Regions from separate parts of the Micromonospora sp. CA-240977 genome, predicted to be linked through region 4. Evidence: riboswitches for the same ligand, from Rfam matches in the RefSeq annotation. Region 4 holds a riboswitch; each other region holds the start of a gene.
The links. Region 4 has a riboswitch for cyclic di-AMP ahead of ACQPWW_RS26365 (coiled-coil domain-containing protein). Riboswitches for the same ligand answer to the same signal wherever they lie in the genome.
Positions count from the first base shown of each region.

Region 1 (7,577 bases), 2.4 Mb from region 4:
GCCTGGCTGGCCCGGGGCCTGGACCCGGCGTTGAAGTCGGTCCGGGCGGCCAACTACCTGCGGACGTTGCGCCGCGACCTGACCAAGGTCGCCGAGGCCTGCGGCGTGGAGCACCCCGCCCTGATCGGCACGGACGCCGTGGAGATCCTGGACGGCCGCACCGGCTCCACCCCACTGCACGAGGTGTACGGCTACCGGCCGGAATGGGGGCTGCCCTCGCCGAGCGACCGGGCGGAGATCGTTCGGCTGATGGCGCCGGAGGCGCCGCAGGGCGGCAGCGCCCCGCCCTCGGCCACCGCCGTCGGCTGACGCGCGACCGAACCACGCCCGACGCGGCCCGCCGTCGTCGGGCGCGGTGTCGGACGCACGGCACACGGCGCACGCCGCACCACGCAAGGCACACGCCGCAGCGCGCACGGCGCGACGTTCGGCGGGATAAACGCGTGGAGTCGTCGCCGGGAAGACCCGTATCGTGGCGCGGTGCTGATCAGACGCGAGACACCCGCTGACGTCGATGCCATCCGGGCGGTGCACACCGCCGCGTTCGGCAAGACCGGTGGCGACGGGAACGGCGACGGCGAGAGCCTGCCGGTCGAGGCGACCCTGGTCGACGCGCTGCGCGCCGACGAGGGCTGGCTGCCCGCGTACTCCCTGGTGGCGGTCGATTCGGACGGCCAGGTGGTGGGGCACGTGGTGGCCACCCGCGGCCGGGTGGGCGGCGAGCCGGTGGCGTTGGGCCTCGGGCCGCTCGGCGTGCTGCCCGACGCGCAGCGACGCGGCGTCGGCAGCGCGTTGATGCACGCGGTGCTCGGCGCGGCCGACGCCCGCGACGAGCCCCTCGTGGTGCTGCTCGGGCATCCCGAGTACTACCCGCGCTTCGGGTTCCGTCCCGCCGTCGACGTGGGGGTCACGCCGCCGCAGCCGTGGGGTCCGCAGTACTTCATGGCACGGCCACTGAACGCGTGGCGCGAGTCGATCCGGGGCGAGTTCCGCTACGCCCGCCCGTTCGACGACCTGTGATCGCACCGCGCATCCGCCGGCGGCGCGCCACCGACCTCGACGGATGTGTCGCGGCGCTCGCCGAGGTGCACCGGGTCGACAGGTATCCGCTGAACTGGCCCGCCGACCCCCACCGCTGGCTGCGCGAACCACACCCGGCCCGCGCCTGGGTCGCGGTCGACGCCGACGCCGACGCCGACGCCGACGCCGACGCGGCCATTGTCGGGCACGTCGCGGTGCACCGGGTGCCCAGCCCGGCGAACGGACTGCCCGCCCGACCGACGGCCGAGGTCGCTCGTCTCTTCGTGGTGCCGGCCGCCCGAGGCTTGGCGTTGGGCGGCGCGCTGCTGGCGCGGGCGCGGCAGTGGGCGAGCGCGCGCGGCACCGATCTGGTGCTCGACGTGACCTCCGGCGACGCCGCGGCGACCGCCCTCTACGAGCGCACCGGGTGGCGGTGCACCGGCGTCAGCACCGCACCGTGGACCGCCCCCGACGGCAGTCCGGTGTCGCTACGCCACTACACGCTGCGCCCGGACGCCGCCCCGGCCATCGCGGCGAGGCGGCGGGCGAGCAGCCCGGCCGCCTCGCGCAGCTCCGGAGGCTCCAACACCTCCACCTCGTAATCCAGGCGGGCGAGGTGCGCGGCCAGCCAGTCCAGGCTCTCCCCGCCCACGACCAGCACGCACCACCCGTCGCTGTCGTCCTCGACCCGCCCCACCTGGGGCGGCACCACCGCCCGCACCCGGTCGGCCGGGGCGCGCACCCGCGCCCGGGCGACATACCGGTACGGCGCCCCGGTCACCGACCGCTGCACGAAGGCGACCGGATCCGGGTGTTCGCGCTCCCGGAACCGCCAGGTCGTCGCCACCGCGGCGTCCATCCGATCCAGGCGGAACGTACGCCAGTCGGCGCGGTCGACGTCCCAGGCCATCAGATACCAGCGGCGACCTGTCGTGACCATCCGGACCGGCTCGACCGTCCGCTCCTCCTGGCCGCCGTCACGGGTCGCGTAGGTGAACCGGACCCGCACGGCGTCGCGACAGGCCCGTGCGAGAGTCACGAGCACCTCCGCGTCGATCTCGGCCACCGGGCCGATCAGGGTCTCCGTGGAGCCGTGCACTGCCCGCACCTCGGCGCGCAGCCGCGACGGCATCACCTGGTCGAGCTTCGCGAGCGCCCGCAGCGCCGCCTCGCCCGCCCCGGCGACAGTGCCGCCCGAGGCGAGCCGCAGGGAGACCGCTGTCGCGATCGCCTCCTCGTCGTCGAGGAGCAGTGGCGGCAGCCGGGTGCCCGCGCCGAGTTGGTAGCCGCCGCCCACGCCCGTCGTCTCGTACACGGGGTAACCGAGCACCCGCAGACGCTGCACGTCACGGCGCACACAACGGCTGGTGACCCCCAACTCGGCAGCGAGCTCACTGGCCGTCCAGGACGCTCGCCGTTGCAGCAGCGCCAGCAGCCGAAGGACCCGCTCGGTGGTCGCCTCGACGCTCATCCGCCGATCGTTGCACGGATAGCGGAACGACTCTGTCCGCTATCCGCGAGAGGCTTCGGATCATGACCGACCAGACAGGGAAACAAGGAGCTGACATGGCCCGCGACATCCAGATCACGTTCGACTGCGCCGACCCGGCCGCGCTTGCGACGTTCTGGGCCGAGGCGCTCCGCTACCAGATACAGGCGCCCCCCGGAGACTTCGAGTCGTGGGACCAGGCGCTGGACGCGATGGGTGTGCCCCCGGAGCACCGCAACGACGCCTCGGCGGTGGTCGACCCCGACGGCTCGGGTCCTCGGCTGTTCTTCCAACGGGTGCCGGAGCCCAAGCAGGTAAAGAACCGCGTACACGTCGATGTGCGGGCCGCCCCCGGGCTGGCGGGGGACGAGCGGATGGCGGCCCTGGAAGCGGAGGCGGAACGGCTCGCCACGCACGGTGCCACCCGGCTCGCCCGGCACGAGCCCGCTCCCCCGCTGGGGGCCGGTCACCTCGTCATGGCCGACCCCGAGGGCAACGAGTTCTGCCTGGACTGACCCGGGCGTTCGCCCAGCTCACTGCCGTCGTCGCCGGACGCCATGCGAACATGTGTACGTGTCGTCCGGCGCCCACATCCTGCACGCCGACCTTGACGCGTTCTACGCGTCGGTCGAGCAGCGTGACGACCCGCGCCTGCGCGGGCGGCCGGTCATCGTCGGCGGGGGCGTGGTCCTCGCGGCCAGCTACGAGGCGAAGGCACGGGGCGTACGCAGCGCGATGGGTGGCCAACAGGCGCGCCGGCTGTGTCCGGAAGCGATAGTGGTGCCGCCCCGGATGTCGGCGTACACGGCGGCGAGCCGTGCGGTCTTCGAGATCTTCCGACAGACCACCCCGCTGGTCGAGGGGCTCTCCATCGACGAGGCGTTCCTGGACGTGGGTGGGCTCCGGCGGCTTGTCGGGTCGCCGGCCGAGATCGCCGAGCGGCTGCGCCGGGAGGTGTGGGCACGGGTCCACCTGCCGATCACGGTGGGGGTGGCCCGCACGAAGTTCCTGGCGAAGGTGGCCAGTGGGGTGGCGAAGCCGGACGGGCTGCTGGTTGTCGCACCGGACGCCGAGGTGGCGTTCCTGCACCCGCTGCCGGTCGAGCGGCTGTGGGGCGTCGGCCCGGTCACCTCGGCGACGTTGCGCAAGCACCGGATCCGTACCGTCGGCGAGGTGGCCCGGCTGGGCGAGGCCGCGTTGGTGTCCCTGCTCGGCTCGGGCGCCGGGCGGCACCTGCACGCGTTGGCGCACAACCGTGACCCCCGCCCGGTGCAGGTCGGCCGCCGTCGCGGTTCGATGGGCGCGCAGCACGCGCTCAGTCGTACCCCGCACGCCCCGGCGGAGTTGGATGCCATCCTCGCCGGGCTTGTCGACCGGGTCTCCCGGCGGATGCGGGCGTCCGGGCGGGCCGGGCGCACGGTGATGCTGCGACTACGTTTCGGCGACTACACCCGGGCGACCCGCTCGCACACGGTGGGCAAGGCGACCGCCGACACGACGCCGCTGCTCGCCGCCGCGCGGGCGCTGCTACGGGGCGCACTGACCGAGATAGATCGCCGTGGGGTGACCCTGATCGGCGTCTCGGTGGGCAATCTGGACGACAATCCGGTGCAACCGGAGCTGCCGTTCCACAGCGACCCGGGTGCGGAGCTGGATGCCGCGGTGGACGCGGTCCGGGATCGGTTCGGTTCGGCGGCGCTCACCCGTGCGGTGCTGCTCGGCCGGGACCCGGGCGTGGAGATGCCGCTGCTGCCGGATTGACCGATCCGCGTGCGGTGTCCCGGCGACCGCTGCGACCAGAGACACATCACAGCAGGTCGGCGGTTTAACCAGCGGCTGACGGGTGACCCTTGTGGGGTACAGCCTGAAAAGGGGGGGACCCGCAATGTCCGACGACACCAGCAACCGACCGAGCCGCAGCGCCGAGCGCCCGCACGACGTGACCGACCCTCTGCTGTGGCAGCTGGCGATCGACGTGCTCAGTGCCCACGAGCCGGACGACGAGGGCAACTGCCGCAACCTCCAGTGCGCCGGGCAGTCCTGGCCCTGTGCGGCCCGCGCCGGCGCCGAGCAGTCGATACGCCTGGCCCGCAGCACCCCCGCCCCGGTCGAGACGACCACCGACGGCGGCGACAGCGAGGAGGGCGGCACGGGTTGGTCCGGGGAGAGCAGCGCACCGGCTCCCCGGTGGGGCTGGAACGCCGGTCCGGTCACGTCGCACCGAGGGCCGAAGGCGTCCGCGTCCGCGGCGTGACGGCCTTCCCCGGGGGTAGGAGCGCGTGGGCTGATCGGCATCACACGCACGAACGCTCGGCCGGTGATCCGGCCGAGCGTTCGCGTGTCACCCGTCAGAGGCTGAGCCGCTGCGTCGGGAAGACGATCAGAGGCTGAGCCGCTGACCCGGGAAGATCAGGCCCGGGTCGGCCCCGATCAGCTGCCGGTTGTGCTCGTACAGCGCCTGCCAACCGCCGGTCACCCGGTGGCCGTCAGCGATCTCCGACAGGGTGTCCCCCGGCTTGACCAGGTACGTCTGGCCGCCGGTGGTCGGCGCGGTGCGTTCGTGGCTGCGGGTCGCCGGCTGCTCTCGCCGCGAGGGCCGCTCCTGCTGTTCGGTGGGCTTCGCGGTGGACTTCGCAGTGGGCTTCTGCGTGGACTTCGTCGACGGCTTCGCAGTGGACTTCGTCGACGGCTTCGTGGCGGAGCCGCCCTTCTTGCCGCAGGTCGGCCAGGCGCCGATGCCCTGCCCGTCGAGCACCTTCTCGGCGATCGCGATCTGCTCGCCGCGGCTGGCCAGGTCGGCGCGGGCGGCGTACTTCTTGCCGCCGTAACCGGCCCAGGTGCTCTGGGAGAACTGCAGTCCGCCGTAGTAGCCGTTGCCGGTGTTGATCTTCCAGTTGCCGCCGGACTCGCACGTGGCGATCGCGTCCCAGTTGACCGCGGCCTGCGCCGGGGCGGCCGGCCCGAAGAGGGCGACGGCGCCCGTGACCGCACCGACGGCCAGGGTGCCGACGGCGAGGCGGCGGGTGGTGACCCGTCGATGACGGGGGGTGTAGACAGACGTCATGTGAGCTTCCTCCACGCCGGCGAGGTGAGCTGTCGGGTTCGGGCCGAGGAGCCCGGCCGCACGGTGGCGGCTTCACCCCGAGGTGACATGCACCGAGGAACGTGTGGGTCCCCCGCTCCTGCCCGGTGACTGGGTTCCGACGACCGGGGGCAGGATTTGGCGTTGCCGGCCGTGGTGTCCGCGTTGGCGAACCCGACCGACGTTAGGCACGGTCGGTGACGATCGCCCAACCCCTGTGAACTTCTTCACCCAGGCACGCTGGAGGGTTCGCTCAGCGGTTGCGGGCCTGGTCACTCTGTGCAGTGACCACGATGGACCGTTTGCGATCAGCTGTCCTCCTGGAGCCAGACGCCGACCCCCCGACGGCGACGACCAACAAGACCAGGGACAACAACGGAAACCAATCTCCCGTACGCGAGTAGACAGTGCCCCAGCCCGTCGTCGGAGCGGCAGTGACAAGCAGCTCCGCGTCTGCGCCGGTGGCCTCACCGAGCAGCCTGCCGCCGCCGTCGCTGACCGTCAGCCGGCCGAGCCAGGCGGCGCGGACCACGGTGATCCCGTTCTCCACACCCCGGACCACTGCGATGCGACCGTGCAGCCAACCGTCGGAGGTGAAGTCCAGCGCGGGCACGAGCAGCACCGAGGCGCCCTCCGCCCGATACCGCCGGACCAGGCCGGGATAGTCGAGGTCCTTGCAGATGGCGACGCCGAACCGCCCGCCCACGATCACGTCGTCGTCGCCCGGCGTCAGCCACTCCTCCAGGCCCGGGACCAGATGCTGTTTCTGGTACGTCGTGACGCTGCCGTCCGGGTCCAGCACCAGCGCGACGTTGCTCGCCGTGCCGGCCCGCCACAACACCGCGCCGACGACGACCTGGGCCCCGGCCTGCCGCAGCGCGTCCACGAGCACGGGCAGCGTCGTGTCGGTCACGGCGAACACCTTCTCCGGCAGCACGACGATCCGTGCCCCACGGGCGGTCAGGTTCGCCACCCGTACGCCGTAGCGGGCGAGCAGGTCCCGGCCGGACGGTTCGTCGATCGGGAGCCCGTCCGTGGGCTGCCGCAGGGCGACCAGGCCGACGGTCAGCGGCTCGGCCGGGTCGGGTGAACGGCTCAGTGACCAGGCCGACCACCCGCCGGCGCCGAGCAGGAGGGCGAGCAGGCAGGCGAGGGCGGGGCGGTCGAGCCGGCCGGTGCGGGTCGGCAGTGCGCTGCCGAGCAGGGCGGCGAGGGCGATCGGGACGGCGAGCAGCACGTAGGTGACGCCCCAGACGCCGGTGAGCGCGGTCAGCTGGATGACCGGCCGGACGTCGGCCTGCGTGTACGCGAGACTCCACCACGCCCCCTGCGGGAACAGGTGCGACGCCGCGTACTCGCCGAGCACCCACAGTGCCGGCACGGTGAGGACGGCGCGCACTGTTCGCCCCCGCAACAGCAGGGCGCGGGCGAGCAGGACCGTCCCGGCCGCCAGGCCGAGTCCGAGGCCGAGCACGCCGGCGACCGCGGGGACCGGAAGGTGCAGGGTGCCGAGGTAGTACCCGACCACGCCGAGCTGCCCGATCGACCAGGCGAGGACCGTCGCGCCGAGCGCGGTCCTCTGGCGTACCCGCACGGCGGCGAGGATCAGCGGGATCGGGGCGAGCCAGGTCAGCGCGGCAACGGGGTGCAGCCCGGTGCCGCCGAGCCAGAGCAGGCCACTGAGGAGCGCGGCGACGATCGTCATCATGCGCCAATCGTGTGGCGAGGGTGGCCGGGGCGGATCGCCGTACGGGGTGGAGGTGTTCTGGTCCTGTGGAGGGAGGCGGGGAGGAGCCGGGCCGGACGATACTGCCGTCGTGAAGCGGTACGTCAATCTCGCCGTCACTGTGGCCGCCGTCGCCGCGACAGTGCTGCCCGCAGTGGCCGGCGGGCCAGGTGCGTGGTGGGTGCTGCCGCTCGCCGTCGCGTCGTCGGTCCCGGTGCTGTGGCGGGACCGGGCGCTGGTGCCGGTCGCCGTCGTCGTGG
Region 1 covers NZ_CP192055.1:3,404,158-3,411,734, reverse strand. Annotated here, with positions in the region: gene ACQPWW_RS15575 (glutamate synthase-related protein) at 1-309, shown strand, start outside; gene ACQPWW_RS15570 (GNAT family N-acetyltransferase) at 481-1,020, shown strand; gene ACQPWW_RS15565 (GNAT family N-acetyltransferase) at 1,017-1,622, shown strand; gene ACQPWW_RS15560 (helix-turn-helix transcriptional regulator) at 1,517-2,491, opposite strand; gene ACQPWW_RS15555 (VOC family protein) at 2,587-3,024, shown strand; gene dinB (DNA polymerase IV) at 3,083-4,270, shown strand; gene ACQPWW_RS15545 (hypothetical protein) at 4,395-4,763, shown strand; gene ACQPWW_RS15540 (transglycosylase family protein) at 4,890-5,573, opposite strand; cyclic di-AMP (ydaO/yuaA leader) riboswitch at 5,574-5,745, opposite strand; gene ACQPWW_RS15535 (nitrilase-related carbon-nitrogen hydrolase) at 5,845-7,299, opposite strand; gene ACQPWW_RS15530 (sensor histidine kinase) at 7,409-7,577, shown strand, end outside.
Region 1: it holds a riboswitch for cyclic di-AMP, as region 4 does, so the genes downstream of both, ACQPWW_RS15540 (transglycosylase family protein) here and ACQPWW_RS26365 (coiled-coil domain-containing protein) in region 4, are expected to answer to the same signal.

Region 2 (7,577 bases), 1.8 Mb from region 4:
CCCTCGTGCTCCAGCCCGACCGCCTTGGCGTTGACGTACCAGTTGCCGGCGTGCCAGGCGACATCCTTGGTCCGGACGTGCTGGGCGACGTGCCCGTCCACCGAACGCAGCGTGTAGTGCCAGCTCACGTAGGTCGGGTCCTGGACGAGTTGCAGGGTGGTGGCCCAGCTTCCCTCGGTGTCGTGGATGACGATGTACTCGATCTTCTGCCGGGCCGGCCGGTCGGACAGGTCGTGGTTGCCGTAGTCCCCTTCGCCGAACGCCGCGTAGGGCGCCGGGATCCACTCGCAGGAGATGGTCCGGGGGCATTCCAGCCCGTCCGGGCGGGCGAGTCGGCGCAGACCCAGTCGGTCCAGCCAGGAGCGCTCCGGACGGATCGCGCGGGCCGGCAGCGTGATCCGCTGGCCGTCGTCGGTCACCCGCGACTCGCCGGCGCCGATGGTGGTGAAGACCTCGTCGGCGAAGGCCGCCGCGGCGTCGGCGCTGTCCGCGCCGGCGTAACGGGCCACCGCGCCGTACCAGGTGGCCGGGTCGGTGCCGGCGCCGACCGGCGCGCCCAACTCCCGCTGGTACGAGGCCAGCAGCGCCGCCCCGCCCCGGATGTTGACGTCCGCGTCGGTGCGCAGCGCGTCGGGGGCCGCGCCGGTCAGGGCGGCGGCGGCATCCACTGTCTGCAACGCGGCGGCGGGTGGCGCCGGGTCCTCGGCCGGCCGGGGCGCGGGTGCCAGCGCGGTACGGGAGTCGTCGCCGCGCGGGTCCTCGGTGCCGGTGTCGTGGTGGCCCCCCACGGGCAGCGCGGCCACGTGTCGGGCGTCGGTCAGGTGCATGGGTCCGTAACCGCCGCTGGTGCTGGGTGTGCCGGCGTTGCTGTCCCAGCGGGACTCCAGGTAGGAGACGCCGAGCAGCACGTCGGTCGGTACGCCGTACTCGGCCGCCGCGGCGGCGTACTGCTGCTGGCGGTCGGCGGCGGGTGCGGCGGCGGCGTAGGTGGGTGGTGGGACCGCGGTCGCGGCGGCGACCACGGCGACGGCGAGCAGTGCGCGCCGGCCGGCGAGCAGGGTTGGATGGTGCATCGAACCCCCTAGATTTTCGCGGGTGAAGATGAGGCCACCTTCGCGCCGGCCGGGAGCCCGCGTCAATACCTTTCCATGTGTCGACTCGTCGGGAAAGAAATCTTCACGTACGGTCGGTGACCCTCTCCGATCGGTACGGAGTGTCACGGCCGCACGGGTTGCGGAGTGGTAACAAGCGTCTCTACTCTGGTCATTCGTCGGCCCGATAGCAGCTCCACCCAGCCCGGGTGGTAACGGACCGACACCGCCGAGTCGTTTCCAAACGAACCGGGGACCCATGTCCCTCGGGGTGAATCCGCAGCCACTGCGGTAGGGCGCCGACTTCCCGCCCGAACCCGTCAGCTAACCCGGTAGGCGGTCAGGAAGAAGGAGTACGGAACCCCGGTGGCACTCCATGCCCCGCGGCCGTCGTCCGAGCGGTCGGCACCAGCCGGCCCGATGTCGATCGCGCCGCGCCCACGCTGGTCCCGCTTCACCACCGCGCTCGCCGCACTGGCCGGCGTCGCCGTCGTCCTGACCGGCAGCGCCACGGCGGCCCACGCCGACCCGTCCGTCGCCGAGATCGAGCGCCAGATCGACGCCGACTGGAACAAACTCGAACCGATCATCGAGCAGCACAACGCGACCCGGATCGACCTCGCCGCCAAGCGCAGGCAGGCCCAGGCGCTGGCCGCCCGGATCGCCCCGCTGGAGCGTCAGGTCGACGCCGCGATGGACAAGGTCAGCGCTCTGGCCGTGCGCGCCTACAAGGGCGAGACCGTGCTGACCGTCAACGCGGTGCTGGGCAGCCAGTCACCCAGCGAGGTGGTCGGCCAACTCGAGATACTCGACCGCTTCGCGCACAACCAGCAGCAGGACATCCGCGAGGTGGCCGACCTGCGCGACGAGCTGGCCAGCCAGAAGGCGCCGCTCGACGAGATGGTGGCCCAGCTGACCCGCACCGAGGCTCAGCTGGCGGCGAAGAAGAAGCAGATCAACGAGGAGATCGACAAGCTGCAGAAGCTGCGCCTCAAGGTGTACGGCAGCGGTGGCGGCGGTCCGTTGCGCCCGGCGCCCTGCCCCGGCAGCTACCCCGGCGGCGCCGCCGGCACGGCTGTCAAGTTCGCCTGCGCGCAGATCGGCAAGCCCTACGTCTGGGGTGCCGAGGGCCCGAACTCGTACGACTGCTCCGGGCTGATGCTGGCCGCCTGGGCGAAGGCCGGGGTGTCCCTGCCGCACAACGCCGCCGCGCAGAGCCGCGCCACCAAGAACGTCAGCAGGGCCGACCTACGCCCCGGCGACCTGGTCTTCTACTACAGCGACATCCACCACGTCGGCATGTACGTCGGCGGCGGCTGGGTGGTGCACGCCTCGCAGGCCGGTCAACCGATCAAGATGAAGAAGGTCGACGACGGCCCGATCCACAGCTACGGCCGTCCAGGCTGATCGAGAGAGCTGACCGAAGGGCCCGCCGCGACGAGTCGCGACGGGCCCTCGTCGTCACGGGGTCAGCGGGTGGGCCAGGTGCGCCAGTGCTGCCAGGCGCGGCTCGGTGTCGGCCCCCGCTGCCCCTGGTAGCGCGAGCCGTAGACCGCCGACCCGTACGGGTGCTCGGCCGGCGAGGAGAGCCGGAAGATGCAGAGCTGCCCGATCCTCATGCCCGGCCAGAGGGTGATCGGCAGGTTCGCCACGTTCGAGAGTTCCAGCGTGACGTGACCGGAGAAGCCGGGGTCGATGAAGCCGGCGGTGGAGTGCGTGAGCAGCCCGAGCCGGCCCAGTGAGCTCTTGCCCTCCAGTCGGCCGGCGAGCTGGTCGCCAAGCGAGATGACCTCGAGCGTCGAGGCGAGCACGAACTCCCCGGGGTGCAGCACGAACGGCTCCCCGTCGGGCACCTCGACCGCCGAGGTCAGGTCGTCCTGCTGCATCGCCGGGTCGATGTGGGTGTAGAGGTGATTGTTGAAGACCCGGAACAGTCGGTCCAGTCGCACGTCGATGCTGGAGGGTTGGACCAGGGTGGGCTCGAACGGCTCCAGGCCCAGCGTGCCGGCCTTGATCTCGGAGACCAGGTCGCGGTCGGAGAGCAGCATCGGACCACCATAGCCGCGCCGCCGAAAGTGCCCGGATTCGGTGCCGGTGACCAGCGCGTCGAGGTCGCTGCTCGTACATTTGTTCGATAGAATGCTGGCATGGCTTCCTGGTCCGAATTCGCCGCCGACGAGCCCCGACTCGCCGACGGGATCCGCGTTCTCCTCCAGCAGTACGGGCCGGGCTTCGGCTACCTGGCCACCGTCCGCGCCGACGGCGGGCCCCGCGTCCATCCGGTCTCCCCGGTGATCACCGACGAGGGTCTGTTCTGCTTCATCATCGACTCCCCGAAGCGCCGTGACCTCGAGCGCGACGGCCGCTACGCGCTGCACTCGTTCCCTCCGGAGGAGAGCGACGACGAGGCGTACGTGGCGGGGCGCGCCCGTCCGGTGACCGATCCGGCGCGAGTCGCCAGGTTGGCGCAGGGCGCTCGCGCGGAGCCGCTGGTCGACTGGCAACTGTTCGAGTTCACCGTCGACGTGGCGATGCTGACGCGCCGCGAGCAGCACACCGCTGGCATTCCGGGCCTCGCGCCGGCCCGGCCGGCCGTTCGGGTCTGGCTCGACCCACGGGCCCCGTCGGCGGCGGCTGCCGCGCCGGTCGCCGTACCGCAGACCCGCCCAACCCGCCGCAGCCGTGACGTCCAGTGCACGGCCGCCTGACCACGGCCCAGCGACCATCGGTGCCGGCTCTGTACTGACGGAGCCGGCACCGCTGGTGAGCCCTCGACCGCCGCTGGCACCGACCCGTCCCTGCCGGCGCGGACAGGTGGCGGGCGGGGGTGCCTGGGTGCACAGGCTCGGCGACTCGGGTACAGTGGTGCCGCTTGCGGGTGTAGTTCAATGGCAGAACATCAGCTTCCCAAGCTGACAGTGCGGGTTCGATTCCCGTCACCCGCTCCACGCACGGAAGCCCTGGTCAGGACCGATGGTCCCGCCGGGGCTTCCGTAGTTTCAGAGGGCTGAAACAGGGTGGTGTGCCATTAGCCCGTCCCGTCGTCCTCGGCGACCGGTCGCGTCCGACGCCTGCTCGGCTTGAGGCTTCCCTAGGATCCGCGCTCTGCGACGGCGGGCCTGCCGGGAGTGGCCCCCGGGCGCCTGGCCGCCCAGACGTCCCGCGGTCCGGTGCGCGGGCTACCCGGCGGCGCAGCTGACGTTGTTGAGCGTGAACGCGATCGGCACCGCGTCGCTGGCCTGCCAGGTGCCCAGGACGCCGAAGACCACCGAGGCGCCCGGCGCCACCAGGGGGTTGTAGCTGGGGTTCCGGGCCGTGACGGTGGCACCGCTCTGCTGGACGGTGGCGGACCAGGACTGGACGATGTGCTGGTCACCGGGGAAGGTGAAGCTGAGCGTCCAACCGTTGATCGGCACGGTGCTGGTGTTCTTGATGGTGATCTGGGCGGTGAAGCCTCCCGGCCACTCGCTCCCGGTGCGGTAGCTCACGGTGCAGGGCACCGCCGGCGGCGGGTCGATCGGCACCGTGGCGGTCCGGGTGAGCAGGGCGCCGGTGGCGTCGTCCTCTACCCGGACCGTGACCTCCAGGCCGGTGGCCGTACAGCCGGTGGACACAAAGTAACCGTCGTGCCAGCTGAAGGTCGCGCCCGGATCGACGGTGACCGCCCAGCCTGGCAGCGAGGGGAGGGCCGGGCAGCCGGTGGGGATGCCGGGGGTGGAGCCGACGAACCGGGCGTAGATCGCCGTGGAGACCTGTTGCTGTTGGGCGGTGCAGTTCTGCCCGACGGCCGTGGCGGTGACGGCCTGGCCCGGAACCACCCGCGGCGGGTTGAAGGTGAGCGACTGGATCTGGACGGTACCGGCGCAGGCGTCGGCCGGGGCGGTCGCGCCGGCCGGGGCGGTGCCGGCCGGATCGGCCTGCGCCGCCGCTGCGGGGACGGCCAGTGCACCGGCGGCGCAGACGGCGGCCGCGGCGAGGGTCAGGAGCGTACGCAAGAGGGTCCTCCTGGGTGAGCCGGGGGATACGGGCGTCGCCAGTTGACCGCATCCATCAATATCTGTCAATTGATCGGATAGGCGGTCGTCTCCATCGCTGACGTGTTCGCGACACCCACGTCCGCTTGGTGGTTCAAACGCGTGCCATTAGCTCGGGCCGTCCGGGGTCACTCCAAGCCACTTGCCGGGCCGTCTAGCGAGGCCGGACGGCGACAAGCGCGGTTGCCTGCCCAGCACATCGAAGAGGTCATTCGACGAAGGTGCCATCCGGCATCATGATCTCGTCGCGCACCAGCGGAACGAACGCTGACCCGCCCCGGTCATCCACGGCCACCACCATGCGGATGCGTTCATCGCCGTCGTCGAGGGCGTAGCTGACCACGGTGTACCGCTCGCCGTCCTCGCCGACGATCTGGCGTATGTCCTTGTCGTCGAGCAGTGCGCGCCACTCGCCATAGCTGACGCGGTGCCATTCGGCCAGACGTGCATCGGCGAGCCGCGCCGCCGTCTCCTTGTTCAGCCCCACGTACTCAGCCTCCCACCCCAGACGACGCCCGCCCTCGGTCACGCGCCCGTACCGGCATCAATGGGCTCGTCGGATCACCTGTCTGAGATTGGGCCTGACGGCGGCGCTGCTCGGGTGAGGAGCGCTATCGATAGTCGGCGAACACCCGGCGTGCCACGCCATCAACTGTGACCGGGCCGCCATGGGGAAGGATCCACTGCGGTCGGGTGTGGCCGAATGGGATGCCGACGCAGACGACTGCCTCCGGGTTGTAGCGGGTCACCACGTCCACGACCGTGTCACGCTGCTGCTCACGTAGTCGTGCGCGATCCGCGGCCGCTGGTCGGCGGGCGTGGTCGGAGACCGGCGGACGGGCGACCAGCACCGCGTCGACGGCGCTGAGAAAGCCACGTTCACCAAGTGAGCGGACGATGAAGCCGACGTCGCGCGCGGGGAGGAGCTCCTCCGACGTCTCGATGACCAGCACCCCGCCCTGTAGGACCGCCGGAGCAAATGGGAAACGTCCCGCCGTCAGGATCCACTGGATGACCTCCAGGCAGCCACCCCAGGTGGGGCCGGTGACCGCGCGGCGCGGGCCGTGCCAACTCCACGGCTGCGTCGGTTCGCGCTCTCCGAAGGACGTCAACGCCCGCGGATCGGTCCATTCGATCCCGACATCCTCGGATTCGCCCGGATCGGTGATCTCCAGCCGTTCGCCGGTGAGTAACGCCGCTCGCAGCGACCGGGCGTGGATGTCGTCCACGGCCGGCCCGGGGCCGAGGTGCACCTGGGAGGAGCCGCCATAGAAGCTGGCGATGCCGAGGCCCCAGAGCCAGTGGTGCAGGTTGGTGTTGTCGCTGGTGCCGAGGAACGGCTTCGGGTCTGCTCGGGCGAGTTCGGCGTCCAGGTGCGGGATGACCGTGATCTGGTCGTCGCCACCGATGACGGCGAGGATGCCGCGTACCTGGGGGTCCGCGAAGGCGGCATTGATGTCCGCTGCGCGTGCCGTCGCGGTCGCACCGACCCTGCGGGTGGTCGGGTATTCGACGGGCACGAGGCCGGTCAGGTCGGCGAGCCGTCGCATGGCCTGCTCGTGAATCTCGGGGAACGCGCCAGCCGCGGCGAAGGACGGCGAGAGAATCGCGATCCGGTCGCCGGGTCGGGCCTTCCGCGGACGAACAAGCTCATGCTCCATGCCGAGATCCAACCGGGCGGCCCGTCAGTGCGCATCTCATTTCGAGACGGGTTCCAGGAGGATCACCGGGATCTCCCGGGTGAGCTGTCGTTGGTAGGCGGCGTACTCCGAACTGGCCGACACCATCAGCCGCCACAACTGCGGACGCTCCCCAGCGGTGGCGGGGCGCGCGTACGCGCTGAAGGTCTCCGTACCGACCTGCACCGTGACGTACGGGTCGGCGAGCAGGTTGAGGTACCACGCCGGGTGGTGCTCGGCACCACGGTTGGAGGCGGCCAGCACGTACCTGTCGCCGTCGCGTGCGTAGACGAGTGCGGTGCGGCGCAGTTGGCCGGTTCTTCGGCCCCGGGTCGTCAGGAGCAGGTCGTTCACTCCGGGCCGGGGCCGTCCGCCGGTCGCCTCGAAGCGGCGGATGTGCTCCGCGACCCAGGCGTTCGGGCTGTCGTGGACCTCGGGCATCACGCCTCCCGGATACTCGCGGCAGTGCGGTGGTGGCGGGGTTCCTCGATCTCGTCGACGAGGGCGATGGCGAAGTCCGGGTAGCTGATCCGACTGGTCGGGTCGCCGTGTTCGGCGAGCCGGTAGTGGCCGGTGCGCGTGCCGTCGTGGTCGAAGTCACCGGCGGGCGCCAGGTACACCCAGTCGAGGTCCGAGGTTCGAAGCTCGTCGAGGCCCGCCGCGTGGCCCAGGTAGAAGGACCGGTACTCGTTCGGATAGCCGGGCTCGTCCATGAGCGCTGCACCGGACGCCCCGGGCATGATCGAGGCGAGGCCGACCACCACCAGGCGACG
Region 2 covers NZ_CP192055.1:85,865-93,441, forward strand. Annotated here, with positions in the region: gene ACQPWW_RS00415 (N-acetylmuramoyl-L-alanine amidase) at 1-1,073, opposite strand, end outside; cyclic di-AMP (ydaO/yuaA leader) riboswitch at 1,309-1,444, shown strand; gene ACQPWW_RS00420 (NlpC/P60 family protein) at 1,512-2,498, shown strand; gene dcd (dCTP deaminase) at 2,561-3,139, opposite strand; gene ACQPWW_RS00430 (pyridoxamine 5'-phosphate oxidase family protein) at 3,239-3,799, shown strand; tRNA gene ACQPWW_RS00435 (tRNA-Gly) at 3,966-4,039, shown strand; gene ACQPWW_RS00440 (cellulose binding domain-containing protein) at 4,271-5,086, opposite strand; gene ACQPWW_RS00445 (hypothetical protein) at 5,334-5,612, opposite strand; gene ACQPWW_RS00450 (S66 family peptidase) at 5,737-6,786, opposite strand; gene ACQPWW_RS00455 (nitroreductase family deazaflavin-dependent oxidoreductase) at 6,823-7,245, opposite strand; gene ACQPWW_RS00460 (NAD(P)-dependent oxidoreductase) at 7,245-7,577, opposite strand, start outside.
Region 2: it holds a riboswitch for cyclic di-AMP, as region 4 does, so the genes downstream of both, ACQPWW_RS00420 (NlpC/P60 family protein) here and ACQPWW_RS26365 (coiled-coil domain-containing protein) in region 4, are expected to answer to the same signal.

Region 3 (7,577 bases), 2.3 Mb from region 4:
CCCGCCGATCGCCAACTCGATCCGGTTGGGCGCCTCGGGCAGCGGTCTGCTGGTGGTGGTCATCGCGTGGTCCCGTCAGTTGTGCCCGTGGCCGGGAGTGCCGTGGTCGGCACCCCCGCTGGGGGCGGGTCCGCTCGGGTTGTTCCCGGTCGGCGGGGTGTCGGCCGGCGGGCTGCCGGCGACGACGGTGAACTCGGCGGTGTGCACCGTCCCGCCGTGCTGGAAGTCGAGGTAGAGCCGGTAGCTGCCGGCCGAGGGCACCTCGGCGAGGAAGCTGACGGCCGGGCCGGGCCGGGTCCGCCCGTCACCCGGCGTCCCGTCCGGATGCACGTGCAGGTACGCGAGGTCGCCCCGGCGCAGTGCCACCAGGTGCCCGTACGCGCCCAGGTAGGGCTCCAGGTCGGTGACCGGCCGACCGTCCCGGCTGACGGTGAACGTGAGCGGGGCGGTGCGGCCGGGCTGCGGCGAGCCGGTCAGGGTGACCGTGTAGCCGTCGACGGTGGTGCTGGTCGCCGGGGCGGGCAGCGGTCGTTCGGTCAGCTCACCGGGGACCGTCACGTCCACGCCGAGCGTCAGCGGCTCGCCCCGGGTGGGGGCGAAGTCGGCGAACGCCCGCCACTGCCCGGGGCCGGTCAGCGGCGTGCCGACCCGCCAGGTGCCGTCCGGAGCCAGGTCGGGGTGCACGTGCCGGAAACCGGAGAGGTCCCGTCGGACCACGATCAGGTGCATCCTCTTGTCGTGCGCCACGTCGTAGCGGGTCACCGGTTGGCCGTCCGGACCGTTGATCCGGAAGGCGAACTGGTCGGCCGGCGCGTCGACCGGGTCGATGGTGTAGCCGCGGTCGGAGACGAGCAGCCCACCGGGAATCCGGTCGGCCGGCTCGGCGTGATCTTCCGTCGCGTGGACGGCGTCGCCGTCGTGCCGGCCCTCGGCGACCGGGGCGCGGTCGGTCAGCCGGCCGACCCCGTAGGTCGCGCCGAAGATCGCCGCGAGGCCGACAGCGAATCCGGCAAGTCTCGTCACGGTACGCATGCCGGCCCCTCCGCTCACGCGTCGACGAGGTCGTAGCCGGCCTCGTCGACGGCCGCCCGGACGACCTGCACGTCCAGTGGCTGCTTGCTGCTCACGGTGACCTGCCCGGTCGCGAGGTCGACCTGGACGTCACGCACGCCCTCGATGGCGCCGACCTCGGCGCTCACCGCGCTGACGCAGTGCCCGCAGGTCATGCCCTGCACCTGGAACGTCGTGTTGACCATCGAATCGTCTCCTTCGAGTACCGGTACCCGGTGGGGGTATCGTCGTCAGGAATGCACCGTACCATACCCCCGGGGGGTAGGCTATCCTTGTCGCATGAGCGCACCCACCCCGATCCGCGGGTACACCGCCAGCAAGGACCAGCTGCTCGCGCGGCTCCGCCGAGTGGAGGGGCAGGTCCGCGGCATCGAGAAGATGGTCGACGACGACCGCTACTGCATCGACGTGCTCACCCAGATCTCCGCGATCCAGGCCGCGCTCGACAAGGTGGCGCTGGGGCTGCTCGACGGGCACGCCCGGCACTGCATGCACGAGGGGGCGGCCGAGGGACGGGCCGACGAGATGGCCACCGAGATGATGGCGGCGGTCGGCCGGCTGATGAAGCGCGGCTGACGCCCCTCTAGTCCCGCTCCGGGTCGAGCCGTACCCGACGCAGCAACTGGGCGTTGAGCGCGACCACGATTGTGGACGCGGACATCAGCACCGCGGCCAGCGCCGGGCTCAACGCCACCCCGGCCCAGGCCAGCACCCCGGCCGCCAGCGGCAACGCCACCACGTTGTAGCCCGCCGCCCAGGCCAGGTTCTGCCGCATCTTCCGGTACGACGCCCGGGACAGTCGCACCACGGCAGCCACCCCGCGCGGATCCGAGGAGGCGAGCACCACCCCGGCCGACTCGATCGCCACCTCGGTGCCCGCGCCGATCGCGATGCCCACGTCGGCGCGGGCCAGCGCGGGAGCGTCGTTCACCCCGTCACCGACCATCGCCACGGTGAGCCCCCGGCGCTGGAGCTCGGCCACCCGGCCGTCCTTGTCGGCGGGCAGCACCTCGGCGAACACCTCGTCGACGCCGGGCCGGAAGCCGAGATCGGCGGCGACCGCCTCGGCCACCGGCCGCGCGTCCCCGGTGATCATGGCGATGGTCCGGACTCCCTCGGCGCGCAACTCGTCGACGGCCCGCCGGGCCTCCGGACGCACCTCGTCGGTCAACGCGAACGCGCCGAGCACCGTGTGCGGCAGCCGCACCAGGTGCAGCACCGCCGCGCCGCGCGCCGACCAGTGCCCGACCGCCGCCGCCAGCTCGGCCGGGAGCGACACGCCCCACTCACGCAGCAGCCCCGGCCCTCCCACCGCGTACTCCGAACCGCCGACGGTGGCCCGCACCCCCCGGCCCGGCAGGGACCGGAACCCGACCGCCGGGGCCGGACCGCCGGGCCCGGCAGCCGCGACTATCGCGCGGGCCAGCGGATGCTCGCTGTCCGACTCCACCCCGGCGGCGATGCGCAGCACCTCGTCCCGCTCGACGCCCGGCGCCGTCGCCACGTCGGTGACGACGTGCTCGCCCCGGGTCAGGGTGCCGGTCTTGTCGAAGAGCACCGCGCCGACGGTCCGCATCCGCTCCAGCGCCAGCCGGTCCTTCACCAGGATCCCGGATCGCGCGGCCAGCGCCGTGGAGAGCGCGACGACCAGCGGGATGGCCAGGCCGAGCGCGTGCGGGCAGGCGATCACCAGGACGGTCACCGCGCGGACCACCGCCTCGTCGGGCTGGCCCAGCGCCGTCCAGACCAGCACGGTCAGCACCGCGGTGCCGCTCGCCACGTAGAACAACGCGGCGGCGAACCGGTCGGCGAGCAGTTGGGCCCGTCCACCGGCGCGCTGCGCCTGGGCGACCATGCGCTGGATGCCGGCGAGCGCCGTCTGCTCACCCAGTGCCTCGACCCGGACCCTGATCGCCGAGTCGGTGGCGACGGTGCCCGCCACCACCCGGTCGCCAACCGCGCGGGCAATCGGGCGCGACTCGCCGGTGATCATCGATTCGTCCAGCTCGGCCCGGCCGTCGACGATGCCTCCGTCCGCCGGCACCCGAGCCCCCGGGCGGACCAGCACCACGTCGCCGACCCGCAGCTCGCCGGCCGACACCGGTTCGACCCGCCCGTCCGCGGTCACCCGCTCGGTCTCGTCCGGCAGCAGCGCGGCCAGCGCCGAGAGCGCGCCGTGGGCCTGCCCGATGGCCTTCATCTCCTGCCAGTGCCCGAGCAGCATGATGGTGACAAGCGCCGCCAACTCCCACCAGAAGTCCAGGTCGAACGCGCCGGCACTGGTGGCCAGCGACGCGCTGTAGGCGACAGTGATCGCCATCGCGACAAGCAGCATCATGCCCGGCGTCCGGTCCCGCACCTCGCGGACCGCACCGACCAGGAACGGCCAGCCACCCCACCAGAACACCACCGAGCCGAGCACCGGCCCCACCCAGGTACGGCCCGGGACGCCGTCGTCCAGGCCCAGCTGATCCGACACGAGGTGGCTGGTCAGGACCACCGGGATGGTCAGCACCAGGCAGACCCAGAAACGACGGCGGAACATCTCCGGATCGTGCCCGGCGTGCCTGTCGTGCGGCGGGGGCGCGGCGTGGCGCCGGTGGTCGGGGTCGGCGGATGACTGAGCGGGCATGGCTCCAACATGCCCGCCCGGTGACCATCGCGCGGGCGGTTCGGCGCTCGACACTCCGTCCCGACCTGCGAGCCCGGAACAGGCTGGCTAGCATCTCCCCGATGGCCCTCCAGCTACCGCTGCGCGGTCGGGCACCGGCGTCGCCGCGACGTGGCGTCGCCTCCGGCCGGCCGGGCTGGACACTGACCGTCCGTGATCGGGCGGTCCTCGGTGAGCGAACCATCGCGCGTTCCGCCGTGTTTCCACGGCATCGCTGAACCGACCGGCACGCTGGCCCGTATCCCGCACCGGATCGTTGGGAGTCTCGACTTGGGTTCCGACCACGCCCGTCCCGCTCCGTCCGCCCCGCCCCGGGTGCGACGGATCCTCGTCATGACGGTGGTGCCCCTCTTCGTCGCCACAGTGCTCGCCGCGGCGCTGCTCTGGCCGCGCGGAGGAGCACCGCGGACCGACGGCGGAGCGGACGTGCCGCGCTACGCCGGCACGGTGACCCGGGTGGTGACCGAGCCGTGCCCGCCGCTGCCGTCGAGCCCCGAGGGCACACCCAGGGTCGGCGCCGGGCCGTGCGGCACCGTCGACGTCCGGGTGGACGACGGGCCCGCCACCGGCCAGCAGGTCCAGACACCGGTGCCCGACGGACCCGGTGCGCCCCGGGTGGACGTCGGCGACGAGGTCATCCTGGTCCAGTTGACCGACCCGACCGATCCCACAATCAGCAACTGGAACATCGCCGAGCACCAGCGCGGCACCCCGATGGTGTGGCTGGCGGTGATCTTCGCTGCCGCGATCGTCGCGTTCGGCCGATGGCGGGGGCTGGCCGCGCTCGCCGGGTTGGCAGCCAGCTTCGCCATCCTGCTCACCTTCGTGCTGCCGGGCATCGGCGCCGGCAAATCACCGCTCCTGGTGGCGGTGGTCGGCGCCGCTCTGATCATGTTCGTGGTGCTCTATCTGACCCACGGCGTCAGCGCGCAGACCTCGGTCGCGGTGCTCGGCACCCTGGGCAGCCTGGTGCTGACCGGCGTGCTCGCCACCATCGCCACGGCGGCAACCCACCTCACCGGCTTCGGCAGCGAGGACGCGACGACACTGTCGATGTTCCAGGGTGACGTGGACCTGCACGGCCTGCTGCTCGCCGGGATCATCATCGGTTCGCTCGGGGTGCTCGACGACGTGACTGTCACCCAGGCGGCCACCGTCACCGAGCTGGCGAACGCGAATCCCGGGCTGACCCGCATGCAGCTGTACCGCGCGGCGACCCGCGTCGGCCGGGCGCACATCGCCTCCACCGTCAACACCATCGTGCTGGCGTACGCGGGCGCGTCGCTGCCCCTGTTGCTCCTGCTCACCGCCGACTCGCGGCCGATCGGGCAGATCCTCACCAGCGAGTTCCTCGCGCAGGAGATCGTCCGCAGCGCGGTCGCCACCCTCGGGCTGATCGCCGCCGTGCCACTGACCACCGGGCTGGCCGCGATCGTCACCGCGGCCGGGCGCGCCGAAGCCACGCCGCCGGGCGACGCCGCCGCCCGGCCGCGCCCCCGGGCGGACCGGGCGGAGGCACTGGCCGCCCTCAACGCACCACGGACGGGGCGACCCGACGAGCCGGACCAGACGCGGACCCGGCCCCCATCCACCGCCACCGACGGGTGGCCGGAGTCGAACAGGAGCACGGAAACGGCATGGTGACACTCCTCAGCGTGACCAGATCGGGTCTTCCCCCTGAGAACCGCGTCACTGGTCACACACCGCTATGGCGAAATGACACTTTTGGTCGGCATCCAGGCGTAGCTCACCCAGTCGACTCTCGGGTAACCTCGCTGCCGGTTACCGATGAAGGCGCGAAGCGGCGCCTGCGGTGCCACCGCCCAATCGCCAACCGGCGAGCCGGGGACCCAGGTGTGTGGGGTGAATCCGCGTCAGCGGTAGGGGCCACTTCCGCCCCGAACCCGTCAGCTAACCCGGTCGGCGGTCGAGGGAAGGGAACATTGTGACGGCACCCCTACGCCGCTGGTTGACACCCGTGGTGGCCGTGATCGCCGCACTGACCGTGCTCGCCGGGCCCCTCCCGGCCCACGCCGCCCCGACGACCCCCACACCGTCCGGGCACGAGGAGGCCGACGAGCCCAAGATGCTCAACGACGTCATCGAGCAGGTGAACCGCGACTACTCCGCCGCCAAGTCCAAACTGGACAAGTCCAAGAAGCGGCAGTTGGAGTTGGCGCTGGAGGTGGACCGGGCCAAGGCCGACCTGGACGCGCTGGCGCCACAGGTCGGGCAGATCGCCGCCCAGTCGTACCGCACCGGTCGGATCGGCGCGCTCGCGATGCTGCTCGAAAGCGACGCTCCGGACACGTTCGTCCAGCGCGCCGCGATGCTCGACGAAATCAACATGGTGAACGAGAACAAGCTCGCCGAGGTCAACACCGTGAAGGCCCGTGCCGAGCAGGCCAAGTTGGCCCTCGACACCGAGGTCCGGGAACAGCAGAAGCAGACCGCCGTGATGGCCAAGCGCAAGAGCGAGGCAGACAAGGCGCTCGCCCTGGTCGGCGGCAAGGGCTTCACCGGCGGTCTGGTGGACGCCACCTCGCCGGTCGCCCGGATCGGGCCGGGCCGCACCGCCGACGGCGACTGGAAGGCGCAGTCCTGCAGCGAGGACGACCCCACCACGTCCGGCTGCGTCACGCCGCGCACGCTGCACGCGTACAAGGAGGTCAGGAGGGCCGGCTTCACCCGGTTCGTCGGCTGTCACCGCAACGGTGGACCGTACGAGCACCCGAAGGGCCGCGCCTGCGACTGGTCGCTACAGAAGAGCGGCTTCTCACCCTGGCACAACGAGGACACCCGGACGTACGGCAACAACGTCGCCGCGTTCCTCATCCGCAACGCCGACCGGCTGGGCATCTACTACGTGATCTGGAACCGGCAGATCTGGTTCCCGGCAACCGGCTGGAAGTCGTACAGCGGGCCGTCGAACCACACCGACCACGTGCACATGTCGATGCTCTGATCCGCGGCGTCTTCCGCCGAGGGCCGTTCCGCGTCGCGCGGAGCGGCCCTCGTCGTGTCAGGCGGCGGCGGCCGGGTCAGCCGACCCGGTCGGCACGTCGAGCGTCGCGAAGCCGGCCGGCACGGCGGCCACCGGGCGCGCCACTCCGGCGGCGAGCCGGTACGACACACCCACCACCGCGCACCGCCCCTGCGCCACCTCGGCGGCCAGCACTGGCGACTGCCGGAGCAGCGTCTCGACGGTCTGTGCGATGTGGATGTCGACGATGCCGTCGATGTCGTCCACACCCTCGGCCTCGGCCCGGCGCAGACTGGGCAGCACGGCGTCGACCACCGCCCCCAGGTGCCCGGGAGGCGGGGTGCCGGTCGCGGAGGACTCCCGCGCCGCCTGCACCGCCCCGCACGAGTCGTGGCCGAGCACCACCACCAGCGGGGTGCCGAGGACGGTCACCGCGTACTCCACGCTGCCGAGCACCTCCGGACCGGTGGTGTGCCCGGCCGTACGGACCACGAACAGGTCACCCAGCCCCCGGTCAAAGATGATCTCGGCGGCCAGGCGGGAGTCGGAGCAGCCGACGATCACCGCGAACGGGTGCTGCCCGTCGGCCACTGCGGCCCGGTGTCCGGCGTCCTGGTTGGGGTGGCGTGGAGCGCCGCTGACGAAGCGCCGGTTACCGGCGGTCAACTCGGCGTACGCCTGGGCCGGCACGCTGGCCGCGGCCGCCCGGTCGCCGGTCCGCTGCGGACCCGGCTGCCCGCCGGGAGTTCCAGGACGACTCATCCCCGCACCTCGTCTTCACGCGTCTGACCTGGTCAGAGGGCTTGTCAGCCGGGCCGGCGGCGGCGCTGGCTCGGGCTCCACCGTCACACG
Region 3 covers NZ_CP192055.1:576,773-584,349, reverse strand. Annotated here, with positions in the region: gene ACQPWW_RS02835 (heavy metal translocating P-type ATPase) at 1-63, opposite strand, end outside; gene ACQPWW_RS02830 (hypothetical protein) at 76-1,032, opposite strand; gene ACQPWW_RS02825 (heavy-metal-associated domain-containing protein) at 1,047-1,256, opposite strand; gene ACQPWW_RS02820 (metal-sensitive transcriptional regulator) at 1,351-1,647, shown strand; gene ACQPWW_RS02815 (copper-translocating P-type ATPase) at 1,655-3,703, opposite strand; gene ACQPWW_RS02810 (YibE/F family protein) at 4,013-5,386, shown strand; cyclic di-AMP (ydaO/yuaA leader) riboswitch at 5,553-5,683, shown strand; gene ACQPWW_RS02805 (coiled-coil domain-containing protein) at 5,688-6,707, shown strand; gene ACQPWW_RS02800 (carbonic anhydrase) at 6,765-7,487, opposite strand.
Region 3: it holds a riboswitch for cyclic di-AMP, as region 4 does, so the genes downstream of both, ACQPWW_RS02805 (coiled-coil domain-containing protein) here and ACQPWW_RS26365 (coiled-coil domain-containing protein) in region 4, are expected to answer to the same signal.

Region 4 (7,577 bases):
GCCAGTGGCCCGCCACGACGGTCCGCAACCACACGCGACTGCGCGCCGAGCCGGAGGGCCTGGTCCGGATCGACGTCGAGATCACCCTGACCGCGCCGACGCCGCTGTTCCGGTACGCGTTCCGCCAGGCACGGGCCGCTCACCTCGCCCTCGCCGCCCGTCTCGGCCCGGCCCTCGACCGCACCGGCGACTCCCCACCCCCGGCCTGACCGGCCCACACCCGCCGGCACCCGGCCCCCGTCCCGCCTTTGTGGCCCCAGCCCATGATCGTGCTCGATCGTGGATGTAGTGGCCTGCGGGCGCGAGGATGCCACTACATCCTGGTTCCAGCGCGATCACCGCGGCGCGGTCACGGCGGCGCGATCACCGCGGCGCGGTCACGGCAGCGCGGTCACGGCAGCGGTCACGGATTGCCGCCACGGCCGGCGCGGGCGGGTTGGGCGGCGGGACGTCGGCCCCACGGCTTGTACGTGGACAGCACCGTCGCGATGATCATCAGGCTGGTCGACACCGCGGGTGCGATCACCAGGTCGGCGCGGTCCCGGGCGGGGAGGGCGGCGCCCACCACGCCGGCGTGCCGCAGGTTCGGCGTGAGCAGGAACAGCACCAGCCCGACCATCACCGTGGTGAGCACGAGCTTGGCCACTACCCAGCGATAGCGCCACAGGCCCCACGGGGTGAGGAGCGCGCTGGCGACCCCGATCAGCCAGACCAGAACGCTCAGCGGCGCGAACAGCACAGTGCCGACCAGCGCCGTGACCGGGTAGACCACCGCCGGGTCGGCGCCGCGCTGCACGGCGATGCCCAGGGTGAGGAGCACGAGGTCGGCGCCGAGCCAGCCGAGCGAGGTGACCAGATGCAGGGTGAGGAGCCCTTTGCGGGCGGTGGGTGGGATCCGACGCATACCGCGATGCTGCCCGCGGACCCCGTCCGGGTCGTCCGACCGCCGACGACATCCGGGGTACGCCCGGCGACGTAGCCCGGCCGGGCGACCGCATCGCCGACTCCGGGGTGTCCCGTCGCGGGAAATGCCCCGGAGTCGGCGAACGCGAGTGGATCATCCCCGGAGCGATTCCGGGGACTGTCGGGTGGGTCAGTAGACCGACAGGTGGACGTGGTTGGTGTGGTCGGTGGACGGGGTGCCGCCCGCGCCGCTGTACGACTTCCACCCGCTGCTGGGCAGCCAGATCTGCCGGTACCAGATCACGTACAGCACGGCGAGCTGGTCGGCGTTGCGGATGAAGTACGCGGCCAGGTTGTTGCCGTACGTCTTGTCGCCGCCTGTGGCGTTGCCGCCGAAGCCGTCCTTCTGGGCGGCGAAGTCGCAGGCCCGGCCCTTGGGGTGTTCACCGGAGCCGCTGGGGCGGTGGCAGGAGACGTACCGGGTGAACCCGGCGGCCTTTGCCTGGTTGAGCGCGTGCAGGGTGCGCGGCGTGATGCAGCCGCTGGCGGGCGTGGGGTCGTTGACGCTGCACGATTCGGCTGGCCAGGAGCCGTCGGAGTTGCGGGGCGCCGCCTTCGCGTTGGCGGTGGAGGTGCCCCGGTTGGAGCCGCCGTCGGCGGTGGTCTGCGGCTTGGGGGTGGTGGCCACGGTCAGGGCCCGTTCGGCCTGGTCCTTGCGCTTGGCCATCACCGCGACCTGCTTGCGTTGTTCGATGATCTCGCCGTTCAGGGCGGCCCGGGTGCGACTGGCCTGGTCCTTGGTGGCAAGCAGATCGCGCAGCACCCGGTCCTCGTTGGCGGCCACCGCCTCCAGGGCGGCGGCCCGGTCCATGAAGCCCTCCGGGCTGCTGCTGTTGAGCAGCGCCGACACCGCGCCGAGCCGGCCTGTGCGGTACGCCACGCCGGCGATCTGGCCGACCTTGCCGTCGCGCTGGGCGAGTTCGACCTCGATGCCCTTCAGCTGGGTGGCGAGTTGTTGCTGTCGTTGCACGGAGGTGTCCAGAGCGCGTTTCGCGTCCAGGTAGCCCTTGCTGGCGGCCTCGAGTTGGGCGCGTAGCGAAGGGGTGCCGCCCTCTTCGTCGGAGTCGGGTGCGGCGGCGGCCCGGAGGCCGGTCGGGGGAGCGGCCGAGGCGGTGCCGGCCGGAAGCGCGACGCCGAGGGCGAACATCGCGACGATCAGGGCCGCCAGTCGGGCGGCGGGTGGTCGTGCTGGTGCCACTGCGCATGTCCTTCCGTCAGCCGCCGACCGGGTTAGCTGACGGGTTCGGGACGGAAGATCCCTACCGCTGACGCGGATGCACCCCAGGAACGTGGTTCCCCGGTTCGCCCAGGTGGGCGATTAGGCGGCGACCGCCACCGGCGCCTGGAGGGCGCCGCCTGGTGGAGGCCGGGACCGAGCTTACCGGTGCCGGTGGGGCTGGTGCAGCCGTTGTGACGGACGGTGCGTGCGTCGTCACGAGAAGCCTGTCACCACTCGATGGAGCCGCAGGCTCCGGAGGCGGCACCGGGTTCGATCTGCAACGTCGCGTGTTCGATCCGGAAGTCGTCGTGCAGCGCGGTGCGCGCCGCGGTCAGCACCGCGCCGACCTCCGCGCCGGGCGCCATGGTCAGGTGGGCGGAGGCCACCTCCATGCCCGAGGTGAGCGTCCAAACGTGCAGGTCGTGCACCTCGACCACCCCGGGGACGGCGGCCAGCCGGTCGTGCACGGCGGTCACCTGGAGGTGTTCCGGGGCGGCCTGCACCAGGATGCGGACGGCGGCACGGGCCAGCCGCCAGGTGCGGGGCAGGATGAACGCGCCGATGGCGACCGCGACGAGTGGGTCGGCCCACCACCAGTCGGTGACGGCGATGAGCAACGCCGCGCCGATCACGCCGAGCGAGCCGAGCAGGTCGCCGAGCACCTCCAGGTAGGCGCCCTGAAGGTTGATGCTCTCCCGGGCTCCGGCGCGGAGCAGGGCGAAGGCGGCGATGTTCGCGAGCAGGCCGAGCACCGCCACCGCGAGCATCGGACCGGCGATGACCTCGTGCGGGTCGCCGAAGCGGCGGATCGCCGCGATCACCACGTAGATCGCGACGCCGGAGAGCAGGACGGCGTTGGCCAGCGCGGCGAGGACCTCGAGTCGGTAGAGCCCGAAGGTGCGTTGCGGGTCGGCGGTGGCCCGCCGGGTCGCGGTGATGGCGGCGAGCGCCATCCCGATGCCGAGCACGTCGGTGAACATGTGCCCGGCGTCGGAGAGCAGGGCGAGCGAGCCGGTGTGCAGGGCGGCCACCGCCTCGACCACCATCAGGGTGGCGAGCAGCCCGAACGCCGCCCAGAGTCGGCCCCTGTGCTGGTGTGCGGCATTGGCGACCGACCCATGGTGGTGGTCATGACCTGCGCCCACGAGATCCACCTTCCGTCGCCGGTCGGGGCCCGGTCAAATGTATGCTCACATCGCTATGTATGCAAGTATGGGGCAGGCCACCGGCCCACCAGGCAGTTTGCTCCAGATCAGCCGGTTGGATCGATGGTGGTGAGTCGCTGCGTGGCCCGGGAGAGCGCCACGTACAGGGTGCGTACCCCCGCACCCGGATCGGCCCGGATCTCGCTCGGAGCGACGAGCACTACCCCGTCGTACTCCATGCCCTTGGCCTCCAGGCTGGTCACCACCTGTAGGCGCGGCGCGTCGAGCGCGTCGAGCCAACCGGCGACCTCGTCGCGGCGGGGGACCGGCGTGATCACCCCGACCGTGCCCTCCACCTCGGCCAGCAGCCCGGCGGCCGCGTTCACGACGGCGGTCGCCAACCCGGTCGCGGGCACCACGAGCTCGACCGGATCGACCCCGGTGGAGCGCACGGCGGTGGGCAACGGCAGGTCAGGGTAGAGCCGGCGGATCTCCGCCGCCGCCACCGCGAAGATCTCCGCCGAGTTGCGGTAGTTGGTGGTGAGGGTGAAGTCGTGTCGCTTCCGCCGGCCCAGCGCCTGGTCCCGGGCCCGGGTCAGCTCCTCGGGATCACCTGTCCACGCGGTCTGCGCGGGGTCACCCACCACCGTCCAGGAGGCCAGGTGGCCACGGCGCCCGACCATCCGCCACTGCATCGGCGAGACGTCCTGTGCCTCGTCCACCACCACGTGCGCGTAGTCCCGGTAGTCCTCCGGACGCTCCCGGGCCGCCGCCCGGGCCGCCCGCTGCCGCTCGCTGGCGGTGCTCAGCTCGCGTACGCCGCCAGCGAGCTGGAACGGGTCGCGGCGGGCCTTGGCCGGCTGCGCCGGCTTGCCGAGCAGGGCGTCCAACTCGTCGAGCAGCGCGATGTCGGCGATCGTCAACCCGTCCGAGTCCAGGTTCCGGTACGCGGCGCTGAGCAGTCGGATCTCCGCGGTGGAGAGGATCTGACCGGCGTACCGGCGCAGCCGTTCCGGCCGGGCCAGCCAACCGAGCACGTGCCGCGGGTGCAGCCGGGGCCACCACGCCTTGAGGAACTCCCGGAACTCGGCCCGCTCGGCGATCTCCGCCTCGAAGGTGCGTTGCTCCGGCAGTCGGATGCCCACTTCGCGGGCCTGCGCCCAGAGCGCGGCGAACACCCCGTCGAAGCCGGCCCGGCGCACCTCGTTGCGGCGGGCGCCGCGGTGCAGCGCGCGGTCCCGGATCCGGTCCAGCTCGGCCCGGTCCAGCCGCAGCAGCGTGCCCCGGTAGAGCAACCGCAGCTCACCCGGGCCGCCCGGCACCGCGTCGCGGACCGCGCGCTCCAACACCCGGCGCATCCGCAGCGAGCCCTTCACCGCCGCCACCTCGGGCGGGTCGGTGCGGGTGGCGGTCATCCCCGGGAAGAGAGTGCCGAGCGAGTGCAGGGTGGCGGTGTCCTCACCGAGCGAGGGCAGCACCGAGGCGATGTACTCGACGAAGACCGACGACGGGCCGACCACCAGGATGCCGCCGCCGGCGTACCGGCTGCGGTCGGAATAGAGCAGGAACGCCGCCCGGTGCAGGGCGACAGCGGTCTTGCCGGTGCCCGGGCCGCCCGCGACGATCGTCACCCCGGAGCCGGGCGAACGGATCGCCTCGTCCTGCTCCCGTTGGATGGTCGCCACGATGTCGCGCATGCCCCGGCCGGTCGCCTTGGACAGGGTGGCCAGCAGGGCGCCGTCCCCGACGACAGTCATCCCCTCCGGGGCGGCGGTCGGGTCCAGCAGGTCGTCCTCGATGCGGGTGACCCGTTCGGCGCGGGACTGGATCGTGCGGCGACGCACCACGTCCAGCGGCTGCGCCGGCGTGGCCTGGTAGAAGGCGGCGGCGGCCGGCGCCCGCCAGTCGACGACAAGCGTGGTGGTGTCCTCGTCCCGGATCCCGAGTCGCCCCACGTGCAGCACCTGCTGGTCACGCAGGTCCAGCCGGCCGAAGACCAGCCCCTCGTACTCGGCGTCCAGGGCGTGCCGCCGCTGCGCCGCGTGGAAGACCATCGCGTCGCGCTCGACAAGCGCGCCGAACGTGCCCACCCGGGCCATCCGGTAGCCGTCACGCTCGGCGCGGACCGCCGAGCGCCGCAGTTCGGCCAGTCGGGCGTACACCCGGTCGAGGTGTCGTTGCTCGACGGCAATCTCCTGCTCCAGGCCGGTCTGGTCGGTCAACGCACGCTCCTTCGACTGTCGCCGGCGGGCGGCGGAAACCGCGCAGGCCAACCGCAGAAGGGTACGGCCCCGGGCCAGGCCCGCCGCGCCCGAGGTGCGAGAACGCGCTCAGACACCCGTCGCGGCGGAGGCCGCGCGGTGAGTTCGGGGCGTCGGTTCGGCGAGCACCCGGCGCAGCACGCCGGTGAGCGCGGCGTTGACCTCGTCCGGGCGCTCCATCATCAACATGTGCCCGGCGCCCGGGCAGACGGTCAGCTCGGTGGCCGGCAGGGCCGCCGCGATCGACTCCGCGCACGGCGGCGGGGTGAGCCGGTCCCGGTCGCCGACCAGGGCGGCGGCCGGCAGATGCGCCAACGCGGCGAGGGTGTCCAGTCGGTGCTGGGTGCCGATGGAGGCCCGGAAGCCGCCGATCGACCGCAGCGAGGCACGAGCCACCGCCGACGTCACCAGCCGGATGTCGGCCGGTTCGCAGCGGTCACCGAAGAGCATCCACCGGATGCTCGGTCGCAGCGCGTTCAGCAGCGCCCGGGGCGCTCGCCACGAGCCGCAGCGGGCCAGCACGCCGGCACCGGCCGTCTCGGCCAGCCGGATCAGTCGGGCGATCCGCGGCGAGAGCCCGTAGACGGTGTGGGCGTGCCCCTCGGCGGTGGTCGACACGAAGACCAGACCGGCCGTGCGGGCGGCGAAGTGCGCGGGGTGGCGGTGGGCGTACTCCATGATCGTCATGCCGCCCATCGAGTGCCCGACCAGGACCACCGGCCCGACCGGCGCCACCGTGTCGAGCACCGCGGCCAGGTCGTCGCCGAGTTGGGCCAGGGTGGCGGTGGGCAACGCCATGCAGCTGGATCGGCCGTGCCCCCGCGCGTCGTAGGTGACCACCCGCACCGGCCCGCCGACCGACGCCGCGGTGAGCGCGTCGACCTGCCGGTGCCAGGCGCGCCCGTCCAACGTCCAGCCATGCAGCAGGATGGCGGTGACCTGGGCGTCCGCCGGCCCGGTCACCTCGACGTTGAGCCGTACGCCGTCGGGCAGAGCGACCTCGAACCGGTCCGGCATCGCCACCTCCCCAGGGTCGCCCGACACCACCCGCACCTCCGATACCCGGTGGTAACACCGGCTACCCAGCAGGACAGCACGCCAATCGCGCCGCGGCCAACATTCCCGAGCCGACCCGTGGTGGCCGGCGGCGGGCCAAGCTGGACGGCATGGGGTCGTCGGGAGCGCCGATGGGCGAGGCGTCGGGGCAGCGGCGACAGGCCGGCGGCACTCCGCGCGCCGCGCTGGCCGACCTGCTCGCCGGCAACCGGCGGTTCGTCAGCGGGCAGCCGATCCACGGGCACGACGTCACGGCCGCCGCGGCGGCCGCCTCGGGCGACCAGCAGCCGTACGCCGTGGTGCTCGGCTGCATCGACTCGCGGGTGCCGCTGGAGGCGATCTTCGACCAGACCTTCGGCGCGATCTGCGTGATCCGTACCGGTGGGCACGTCCTCGATCGGGCGGTGTGCGGGTCGATCGAGTACGTGGTCGGCCAGCTCGGCGTACCGCTGGTGATGGTCCTCGGGCACGAGCGGTGCGGGGCCGTCGACGCCACCGTGGACGCGGTGCGCGGCGGACAGCGTCCCGCTGGCTCAATGGCGTACCTGGTGGATGAGATCGCCCCGGCGGTGACCGGGGTGGGGATCGACGACCCGGCGGTGCTGCCGCTCGCGATCCGCCGGCACGTCCGGCGGACGGTGCGCGCGCTGCGCGAGGACGACCTGCTGGCCGGGCCGGTCGCCGCCGGTCGGGTGGCAGTGGTCGGCGGTCTCTACGACCTGGCCACCGGCGAGGTCGCGGTGCTCGATCCGGGCTGACCGGGCCCGACGCGCGCGACCGATCCCCCTTCGAGCGCATGATCGACCCGGGTTTCGTGCTGTCGGAGTGTCCGGCCTGCCGGGACACCCCGGTTTCTGCGAAGTCGTGCCAGACACGCGAAAGCGCCCGCCGGGACCCCGGCGGGCGCTTTCACGTGGTGCGGTGGGGGAGAGC
Region 4 covers NZ_CP192055.1:5,846,344-5,853,920, reverse strand. Annotated here, with positions in the region: gene ACQPWW_RS26375 (SRPBCC family protein) at 1-209, shown strand, start outside; gene ACQPWW_RS26370 (hypothetical protein) at 404-904, opposite strand; gene ACQPWW_RS26365 (coiled-coil domain-containing protein) at 1,094-2,161, opposite strand; cyclic di-AMP (ydaO/yuaA leader) riboswitch at 2,167-2,298, opposite strand; gene ACQPWW_RS26360 (cation diffusion facilitator family transporter) at 2,410-3,327, opposite strand; gene ACQPWW_RS26355 (HelD family protein) at 3,435-5,549, opposite strand; gene ACQPWW_RS26350 (alpha/beta fold hydrolase) at 5,658-6,605, opposite strand; gene ACQPWW_RS26345 (carbonic anhydrase) at 6,776-7,402, shown strand.